DNA from 3 places in the Streptomyces sp. NPDC031474 genome. Region 3 is predicted to be linked to each of the others. Evidence: riboswitches for the same ligand, from Rfam matches in the RefSeq annotation. Region 3 holds a riboswitch; each other region holds the start of a gene.
The links. A riboswitch is a leader RNA that binds a small molecule or an ion and turns the genes downstream of it on or off. The one in region 3 is predicted to bind cobalamin.

Region 1 (3,200 bases), on a different contig from region 3:
TTCACGAACGGTTTTCATGACACCGCCAACGCGATGGCCACGACCATCTCGACCGGTGCACTCAAGCCCAAGGTCGCGGTGGCCATGTCCGCCGCGCTCAACCTGGTGGGCGCTTTCCTCTCCGTGGAGGTCGCCAACACGATCTCCAAGGGTCTCGTCGACGAGACCGGCATCCGTCCCGAGGTCATCTTCGCCGCGTTGGTCGGCGCGATCCTCTGGAACCTGCTGACCTGGCTGGTGGGCCTGCCCTCCAGCTCCTCCCACGCCCTGATGGGCGGTCTGATCGGCGCCACCATCGCCTCGGCCGGCTTCGACGCGGTGCACGGCGACGCGCTGGTCACCAAGGTCCTCATCCCGGCGATCGCGGCGCCGATCGTCGCGGGCGTCGCCGCGATGCTCGCGACCCGCCTCTCCTACACCGTCGGCAAGAAGGCCGACGGCAAGGCCGCCGAGAAGGGCTACCGCGCCGGCCAGATCGCCTCGGCCGGCCTGGTCTCCCTCGCCCACGGCACCAACGACGCGCAGAAGACGATGGGCATCATCACCCTCGCCCTGGTCGCCGGGGGCGCCGTGGCCCCCGACTCCGACCCGCCGGTCTGGGTCATCCTCTCCGCGGGCCTGGCCATCGCGCTGGGCACCTACCTCGGCGGCTGGCGCATCATCCGCACCATGGGCAAGGGCCTGACCGACCTTCAGCCGCAGCAGGGCTTCGCCGCCCAGACCAGCGCGGCCACGGTCATCCTGGCCTCCTCCCACCTCGGCTTCTCCCTCTCCACCACCCACTCGGTCTCCGGCGCGGTGATGGGCGCGGGCCTGGGCCGCAAGGGCGGCGTGGTCCGCTGGTCGACGGCGACCCGCATGTTCGTGGCGTGGGGCCTGACGCTGCCGGCGGCGGCGCTGGTGGGCGCGCTGGCCGAGTCGGTCACGGACCTCGGCGACTGGGGCACGGCGGTCGTGGCCGTCTTCCTGGTGGCCTCCAGCGCGGCGATCTGGAAGATCTCGCGACGCGAGGTCGTCGACGCGTCCAATGTCAACGAGCCCGAGGAGTCGCCGGGCGTGATCACCACGGCGATCGCGGCGGTGACCCCGCCTCCGACGAGCACGGTGACCGAGGACCTGACGGCCACGATCCCGTCCCCGGCGACCGCGACCACCGAGCCCGCCACTCCCCCGGCCGCGGCCGTCTGAGCCCGCGCACCCGGTACGAAGGAAGAGAACCAGCATGAAGATCGACTGGGCAGCCCTGGGCTCCGTCTTCGGTGTCAGCCTCGCGGTCACCGTGGGCCTCGTCACCCTGTTCACCCTGGGCGTCATGGGCCTGTCCCGCCAGGAACGCGCCACGACGGAGGGCGGCTCGGCCACTCTCGCGGTGACGGGCGCGTACGCCTGCTTCGCGGCGTGCGCGGCGGCGGTGGCCTACGGGATCTCCCTGATCGTGGCCTGAGGCGTACAGGTTTCTCACCCGGCCCTGCCCGCGGTCGCCCTCATGGGCGGCGGCGGGCAGGGCCGAGTCGTGCTCTGCGCGCCGTGGGACCAGGCCGATGTGGGGTTCTGCACACTCTCCCCGTGCAGGTCAACAGCAAGTTGACGGCTCTTCCGGGCCCGTGGTGGACTGCCCGAGCCATGTACGGCGGCAGAAGAGGAAGCCGGTGCGAATCCGGCGCGGTCCCGCCACTGTCACCGGGGTAGTAAGCCCCGGGAGCCAGGAACTCTCGCCGCCGGTCTCGTCGAACCAGGGCGTGGACACCCTGAGTGAGGACATATCGCCATGCCCGCTTGGCCGTTGAGGCACACCACCAGGTCGCTGCCCGACCCCACGGCCGGCTGAGCCCGTGCATGCCGATCGCGTTCACGCGTACGGCGCCGCCGCCGGCCTCTTCGGTGACCTGCTCCTCGGCGATCCCCGCCGGGGGCATCCGGTCGCCGTGTTCGGGCGGACGGCCGCAGCCGTGGAACGGCTGCTCTGGCGCGACCACCGCGGCTGGGGCACCGTCCACACCGTCGTGTGCGCCGGTGGGGTCGTGGCCCTGGGAGCGGTCGCCCGCAAGGCCGTACGTCCCTCTTCGGCCGCTTCTGTCGGCCTCACCGCCGCCGCCACCTGGGCCGTCGTCGGCGGAACCTCTCTCGTTGGGGAGGCCCGTGCCATCGGGCGGGCCCTCGAAGCGGGGGACGTCGAGGCCGCCCGGGAACGGCTGCCGCATCTGTGCGGGCGGGATCCGCAGGCGCTGGACGCGGACGGGATGGCGCGGGCCGTCGTGGAGTCGGTCGCCGAGAACACCTCCGACGCCGTCGTGGGGGCGCTCGTGTGGGGGGCCGTCGGCGGGGTGCCGGGGCTGCTCGGATTCCGGGCCGTCAACACCCTCGACGCCATGGTCGGGCACAGGTCGGCCCGGTACCGGCGGTTCGGGTGGGCCTCCGCGCGGCTCGACGACCTCGCCGGGTGGCCGGGGGCGCGGCTGACCGCCGTACTGGCCGCCGTCGCGGGGGATGATCCGCGGGCCGCGCTGCGGGCCTGGCGGGCGGACGCCGGCCGGCATCCCAGCCCCAACGCCGGGCCCGTCGAGGCCTCCTTCGCGGGCGCGCTCGGCGTGCGGCTGGGCGGGACGCTGTCGTACGGCGGCCGGGTGGAGCACCGGCCGGTGCTGAACGGGGCGGCCGGGCGGCCCGTCGCCGTCCACGACATCGAACGCGCCGCACGGCTCTCGCGCCGCGTCGGCCTGCTGGCGCTCGGCGTCACCGTCGCCGCGCGCGCCATCGTCACGACAGTGAAGGGGCGGACGACATGAGCGGGGGACTTCTCGTCGCCGGCACCACCTCCGACGCCGGCAAGAGCGTCGTCACGGCCGGGATCTGCCGGTGGCTGGTGCGGCAGGGCGTCAAGGTCGCGCCGTTCAAGGCGCAGAACATGTCCCTCAACTCGTTCGTGACGCGCGAGGGCGCCGAGATCGGGCGGGCGCAGGCCATGCAGGCGCAGGCGTGCCGGGTCGAGCCGACCGCCCTGATGAATCCCGTGCTGCTCAAGCCCGGCGGAGAGCAGAGCAGTCAGGTCGTGCTGATGGGCAAGCCCGTCGGCGAGCTCAGTGCCCGCGGGTACCACGGCGGGCGGCAGCAGAAGTTGCTCGGGACCGTGCTCGACTGTCTCGCCGAGTTGCGGGGCACGTATGACGCCGTGATCTGTGAGGGGGCGGGTTCTCCCGCCG
Region 2 (3,200 bases), on a different contig from region 3:
TCGGCATGGTCTACGGCACCTTCGCCGCGTACGGCGTCGCCTCCCCGACGCAGAAGCACTTCGGCGGCTCGGCGAAGGAGATCCCGGGCATCGGCGAGATCGGCTACATCGGCCTGACGGCGTTCGTCCTCAACGTCGTCGTCACCGTGGTCCTCACCTTCGTCCTGAAGGCGGCCAAGGCCCCGGAGGGCATCGACGAGACCAAGCCGGAGGACTACACGGCGGACGCGGGGGACGCGGGGGTCCAGGTCGACCTGCCTCCGGCGACGGCGGGCAGCGCCCACTAGGGCGTGTGGGCAGCAGGGCCCGTTGCTGCCGGCAGAACGGCTCGCGGATCTCTCCCCGGGGCACCGAGCCCCGGGGAGGTCACGGGCAGAGCTGGAACTCGCAGTCGGGCAGAGAGGTCGAGCCCGGCGCGGGCGGGGTGGACGTGCCTACGTCGGCGGCGAGACGTCGGGCGCGCGGATCGAGGGTGTTCCAGCCCACCGAGGGCGGAATCCACAGACTGTGGCCATAAAGCCCCCGGGCGCGGGCGTGCGGCAGACTCGGGCCCATGGACATCGTGATACGGCGGGTGGAGAGCGGCGAGTTCGAGGCGCTCGGCGAGCTGACCGCCCGCGCCTATCTGGACGACGGCCTCCTCGACTTCGGGGAGAGCGACCCGTACCTCCACAAGCTCAGGAACGTCGCGGAGCGGGCGTCGGCCGCCGAGGTCCTGGTGGCCGTCGAGGGCGGCGTCCTCCTCGGCGGAGTCACCTTCGTCCCGGGCCCGGGCAACCTCATGACGGACATCGCGGGCCCCGGCGAGACCGAGATCCGTATGCTCGCGGTCGGGCGTAGCGCTCGTGGCCGGGGCGCGGGCGAGGCTCTGGTGCGGGCCTGCGTCGAGCGCGCGCGAGCCGTCGAGGGCTGCACCACCGTCGTCCTGTCGACCCAGAGCACCATGTACGCCGCCCACCGCATCTACGGACGTCTCGGCTTCGTCCGTACACCCGAGCGGGACTGGAACCCCGTGCCGGAGCTGAGCGACTTCACTCTCCTCACCTATAAGTTGACGCTCTGAATCCACCCCGACACAACATCTGGGGGTGGCGTGACAGGCGAGCACAAGATGTATGCTCATGCTCGCTGTCGCCGCAGGGGAATCCGGTGCGAATCCGGAACTGTCCCGCAACGGTGTACTTGTGCACATCTGTATTCAAAGCAGCCGCGCACGAGCGTCAGTCCGAGGACCTGCCGACAGCGTGCCCGGCCCATCAGGTCCGGGTGCCCTGACGTCCGGGCCTCGTGGAGTGGGCCGGTGGACGCGACGCCCCGTGCGCTCGTGTGCTGCCCCCTGCCCTCCGCCAGGCCCACCGCCGAGCGAGGGAGAGCCTCACGTGACCATCGCGCCAGCCGAACCGGCTTCAGTGACCGAGCTGGAGACCGACGGTCCCGGTACCGCGTTGCTGCGTACCCTGACCGAGCTGACCGCCGACCTGCCCGACGCCGACCCCGGCCGGGTCGCCGCCGCGGCCCTGCGCGGCCGGTCCGCCCGGGCCGACGAGGCGGAGCTGCGCGAGCTGGCCACGGAGGCGGCCGCCGGCCTGATCTCCGAGGACCCCGCCTACTCGAAACTGGCCGCCCGGCTGCTGACCGTCGGCATCGCCGCGGAGGCCGCCTCGCAGGGCGTCACGTCGTTCACCACGTCGGTCGCCGTCGGCCACCGCGAGGGCCTGATCGCGGACCGCACCGCCGAGTTCGCGCGCGTCCACGCGGCCCGCCTCGACGCGCTGATCGACGCCGACGCCGACGACCGTTTCGGCTACTTCGGCCTGCGCACCCTGCACAGCCGCTACCTGCTGCGGCACCCGATCACCCGCAAGGTCGTCGAGACACCCCAGCACTTCCTGCTGCGCGTCGCCTCCGGTCTCGCCGAGGACGACAGCGCCCGGTCCGTGGACGAGGTCGCCGCGCTCTACCGGCTGATGAGCCGGCTCGACTATCTGCCGTCCTCCCCCACCCTCTTCAACTCCGGTACGCGGCACCCCCAGATGTCGTCCTGCTACCTCCTCGACTCCCCGATCGACGAGCTGGACTCCATCTACGACCGCTACCACCAGGTGGCCCGGTTGTCGAAGCACGCCGGCGGCATCGGACTGTCGTACTCCCGCATCCGCAGCCGCGGTTCGCTGATCCGCGGCACCAACGGGCACTCCAACGGCATCGTCCCGTTCCTGAAGACCCTGGACGCCTCCGTCGCCGCCGTGAACCAGGGTGGCCGGCGCAAGGGCGCGGCAGCCGTCTACCTGGAGACCTGGCACTCCGACATCGAGGAGTTCCTGGAGCTGCGGGACAACACCGGTGAGGACGCCCGCCGTACGCACAACCTGAACCTCGCGCACTGGATCCCGGACGAGTTCATGCGCCGGGTCAACGCCGACGCCGACTGGTCGCTGTTCTCCCCCTCCGACGTGCCCGAGCTGGTCGACCTGTGGGGCGAGGACTTCGACGCCGCCTACCGCAAGGCGGAGGCGGACGGCCTCGCGAAGAAGACCATCCCGGCCCGTGACCTGTACGGCCGCATGATGCGTACCCTCGCGCAGACCGGCAACGGCTGGATGACCTTCAAGGACGCCGCCAACCGCACCGCCAACCAGACGGCCGAGCCGGGTCATGTCGTGCACTCCTCCAACCTGTGCACGGAGATCCTGGAGGTCACGGACGACGGCGAGACGGCCGTGTGCAACCTGGGCTCGGTGAACCTCGGCGCGTTCGTCGACGCCACAGCCGGGGACATCGACTGGGAGCGGCTGGACGAGACCGTCCGCACGGCCGTCACCTTCCTCGACCGGGTCGTCGACATCAACTTCTACCCGACCGAGCAGGCGGGCCGCTCCAACGCGCGCTGGCGGCCGGTCGGCCTCGGCGCGATGGGTCTGCAGGACGTCTTCTTCAAGCTGCGGCTGCCTTTCGACTCGGCCGAGGCGAAGGCGCTGTCCACCCGGATCGCCGAGCGCATCATGCTCGCCGCGTACGAGGCGTCCGCCGATCTCGCCGAGCGCAGCGGCCCGCTGCCCGCCTGGGAGAAGACCCGGACCGCCCGGGGTGTGCTGCACCCCGACCACTACGGCGTCGAGTTCACCTGGCCGGAGCGCTGGGCGGCGCTGCGCGAGCGGATCGCGGCGACCGGCATGCGCAACTCGCTGCTGCTGGCGATC
Region 3 (3,200 bases):
GGTGGACCACCAGCCTGGCCTGCGGGGGTGCGCCGGGGCATCGTGCGCGTGCTCGCACTCCCTCCTGGTGCCGACGCACCAAGTGACGCCCGCTCGTCATCCTCAAGGAGGACGGCCGGATACGGCCCGAGCATGAGACGGGGGCCCGTAGCCGCAGTCCGGAGCCGCTTTGCCGACGGGCGATTGTCAGTGCCGGGTGTCAGGCTGAGGTGACAGGACCTGCGACCTGCGAAAGGGAATCGCCGTGATCACCACCGACATCACTCCCGGCTCCCCCTGCTGGATCGACCTCGGCGCCCCCGACGTCCGGGCCGCCGCGGACTTCTATGGCGCGGTGCTGGGCTGGGAGTACGAGCCCATGGGGGGCGAGGGGGAGGAGATGCAGGGCGGGATGTTCCGCAAGGACGGCAAGACCGTCGCCGGGCTCGGCAAGCTGACCGAGGAGGGCGCGCGCTCGGCCTGGATGATCTACTTCGCCGTCACCGACGCGGACGCCACGAGCCAGGCCGTGGAGCGCGGCGGCGGCACGGTGCGGGTGCCGACGCGGGACCTCGAGGACTGGGGCCGGATGGCGCAGTTCAACGACCCGCTGGGCGGCCAGTTCGCCGTCTGGCAGCCGGGGAAGGACTCGGGCTTCGAACTGGCGGACAAGCCGGGCTCGTTGTCCTGGACGGAGCTGTACACGAGCGACGCCGGAGCCGCCAAGGAGTTCTACGCCGGTGTCTTCGGCTGGCAGTTCGGCGACACGGAACTGCCGGGCGGCGGAGGCACGTACACCCTCATCACGCCCGCAGGCCAGCCCGAGGAGCGCATGCAGGGCGGCCTCATGGAGGTCTCGAAGGAGGACCTCGCCCTGGCGCACGGGCGGCCGTACTGGCACCCGGTCTTCGCCGCCGCCGACTGCGACGCGGCGGTCGCCGAGGTCCACGGGAACGGCGGCAGCGTGCAGATGGGGCCGGCGGACGCGGAGGGCGTCGGCCGGCTGGCCGTCTGCCTCGACCCGTCGAACGCGGACTTCGTGCTCCTCACGCCGGCCGAGGCGACGCGATAGCCGCCGACCGGAAACCGGTGGTCCGTAGCTGTACGGGGCGGTGATGCGGGCCACTTGGCGGGCGAGAGCGCCATCACGCCAGGTGGGGCGCTATTGGCCATGAACCCGACACACGGTACCGTCGCTCTGATATCGACGACGGCATCACGGAAGCCGGTGGGAATCCGGCACGGTCGCGCCACTGTGGTCGATGCGCTCTCTCGACTGGGCGCATCGCGAGTCAGACCCGGGACCGTCGTCCTGTGCACCACCGAGATGGGACGCGAACTCCCAGAGGAGGCCCTGCCATGGCCCAGCATGTCGCCCAGCCGACCGTCAACAACCCCGTCGTGCCCGCAAAGCTGGCGCTGAAGGACATCGCCCCGTGGGCTGTCTTCTTCGGCGTCCTGATGCTGGTCCTGCTGTACTTCGTCGGCGCCGAGCAGGGCGCCACCTCCGTCGTCTCCGGCGAGAACGTCCACGAGTGGGTGCACGACGCCCGCCACCTCCTCGGCTTCCCCTGCCACTGACCTGAGGGACGCCGCAACCCCGATGAACTCCGCAACGGTAAGAAACCTGCTCGTGCGGGGCATGCTCGCCGGCCTCGGCGCCGGCGTGCTCGCCCTGATCGTCGCCTATTTCCTCGGCGAACCGTACGTCGACAGCGCCATCGGCTTCGAGGAGTCCCACGCCGCCGGTCACGAGCACGAGGTCGAACTCGTCTCCCGCAGCCTGCAGTCCACCGCGGGGCTGGCCACGGGTGTGCTCCTCTACGGGGTGGCGTTCGGCGGCATCGCCGCCCTCGCCTACTGCTTCGCGCTCGGCCGTGTCGGCCGCTTCGGCCCCCGGGCCACGGCGCTGCTGCTGTCGGGCACTGCTCTGCTCGCCGTGTACGTCGTCCCGTTCCTGAAGTATCCGGCCAACCCGCCGTCCGTCGGCGACGCGGACACCATCGGCAAGCGCACCACCCTGTACTTCCTGATGATGGTGCTCAGTGTGCTTCTCGCGGTCGCCGCCGTGATCGTGGGCAAGCGGCTCGCGCCGAAGCTGGGCAACTGGAACGCCACCCTCGTCGCCGTCCTCGGCTTCGTGCTGGTCATCGGGCTGGCGTACGAGTTCCTGCCCGTCGTCAACGAGGTCCCGCAGGACTTCCCGGCCACGCTGCTGTGGCGGTTCCGGCTCTCCGCCCTCGCGATGCAGGTCACGTTGTGGGCCGGCTTCGGCCTGGTCTTCGGTGAACTGGCCGAGCGACTGCTGCACCCGAAGCCGGCCGGCGTGTCCGCGGGCTCGGCGGCGGCCGCCCCGCACTGACAGGTCCGACCCCGAGAGTGCCCGCGCAGGCGTCCGCGGGCACTCTCGGGTTTGTCGTCATGAGCCGTCGGTGTGCGGCTCGGACGGGTCCAGCGGATGCCCGATCCGAAGGTTCCAGCGGCCGCTTCGCCCACTGATCGTGGTGGCCGTCAGCGGCGGCACGTCGACCCGCCAGAAGGCGGCCGGGGGCGCCCCCAGCACCTGGACGACCACGGCTCGTACGACCTCCGGTTCGACGACGGCGAGCGTACGGCCGCCCGTGTCCTGGGCCGTCTCCAGCCAACGCCGCACCCGCCCGCACAACTCCTCGACGGACTCCCCGCCATGGGGTGCGGACGCGGGATCGGCGAGCCAGCGGGCCACCGCCTCCGGCTCACCGGCGCCGACCTCGGCGAGCGTCAGGCCCCGCCAGCGCCCCATGTCCAGCCCCGCGAGCTCGGCTGTCTCCGCCGACTGCGCCGCGTCGAGACCTAGCGCGGCCGCCGTCTCCCGGCAGCGCACGCTCGCAGAGGTGACGACCCGCGCGACGGCGGGCAGGGTTCCGGCCGCGCCCCGGGCCCGGGCCTGCCCGGCGGCGTCGATCGAACCCCTGTCGTCGAAACGGGCCTGACGCAGCGACGCGTTCGTCGCGGGCGAGACGAAGGTGACACGACTGGTCACTGGGCGGCTCCTCTTGATCCGGTCACGGCGTGGTCCTGACGTGGCCTTGGCGTGCGCTCACCGTGGGCCCAGAAACCGTATGTGCGGGCGGTCGTCGGGGCCGGTGCGGGTGACGGTGGCGCGTACGCCGTACACGTCCGCGACGAGGGTCTCGGTGAGGACGTCCTGCGGGCTGCCGGCGGCCACCACACGCCCCTGC

Region 1: another riboswitch for cobalamin. It lies ahead of ACZ5SK_RS00320 (cobalamin biosynthesis protein); the one in region 3 lies ahead of ACZ5SK_RS18495 (CbtB domain-containing protein).
Region 2: another riboswitch for cobalamin. It lies ahead of ACZ5SK_RS30850 (ribonucleoside-diphosphate reductase subunit alpha); the one in region 3 lies ahead of ACZ5SK_RS18495 (CbtB domain-containing protein).

Annotation. Positions count from the first base shown of each region.
Region 1 covers NZ_JBVIJX010000001.1:60,023-63,222, forward strand. The annotation lists gene ACZ5SK_RS00310 (inorganic phosphate transporter) at 1-1,188, shown strand, start outside; gene ACZ5SK_RS00315 (hypothetical protein) at 1,223-1,444, shown strand; cobalamin riboswitch at 1,592-1,731, shown strand; gene ACZ5SK_RS00320 (cobalamin biosynthesis protein) at 1,833-2,786, shown strand; gene ACZ5SK_RS00325 (cobyric acid synthase) at 2,783-3,200, shown strand, end outside.
Region 2 covers NZ_JBVIJX010000015.1:167,416-170,615, forward strand. The annotation lists gene mctP (monocarboxylate uptake permease MctP) at 1-287, shown strand, start outside; gene ACZ5SK_RS30840 (hypothetical protein) at 367-555, opposite strand; gene ACZ5SK_RS30845 (GNAT family N-acetyltransferase) at 554-1,063, shown strand; cobalamin riboswitch at 1,116-1,255, shown strand; gene ACZ5SK_RS30850 (ribonucleoside-diphosphate reductase subunit alpha) at 1,380-3,200, shown strand, end outside.
Region 3 covers NZ_JBVIJX010000008.1:249,216-252,415, reverse strand. The annotation lists gene ACZ5SK_RS18500 (VOC family protein) at 245-1,051, shown strand; cobalamin riboswitch at 1,148-1,302, shown strand; gene ACZ5SK_RS18495 (CbtB domain-containing protein) at 1,339-1,560, shown strand; gene ACZ5SK_RS18490 (CbtA family protein) at 1,583-2,341, shown strand; gene ACZ5SK_RS18485 (histidine phosphatase family protein) at 2,399-3,001, opposite strand; gene ACZ5SK_RS18480 (ABC transporter ATP-binding protein) at 3,059-3,200, opposite strand, start outside.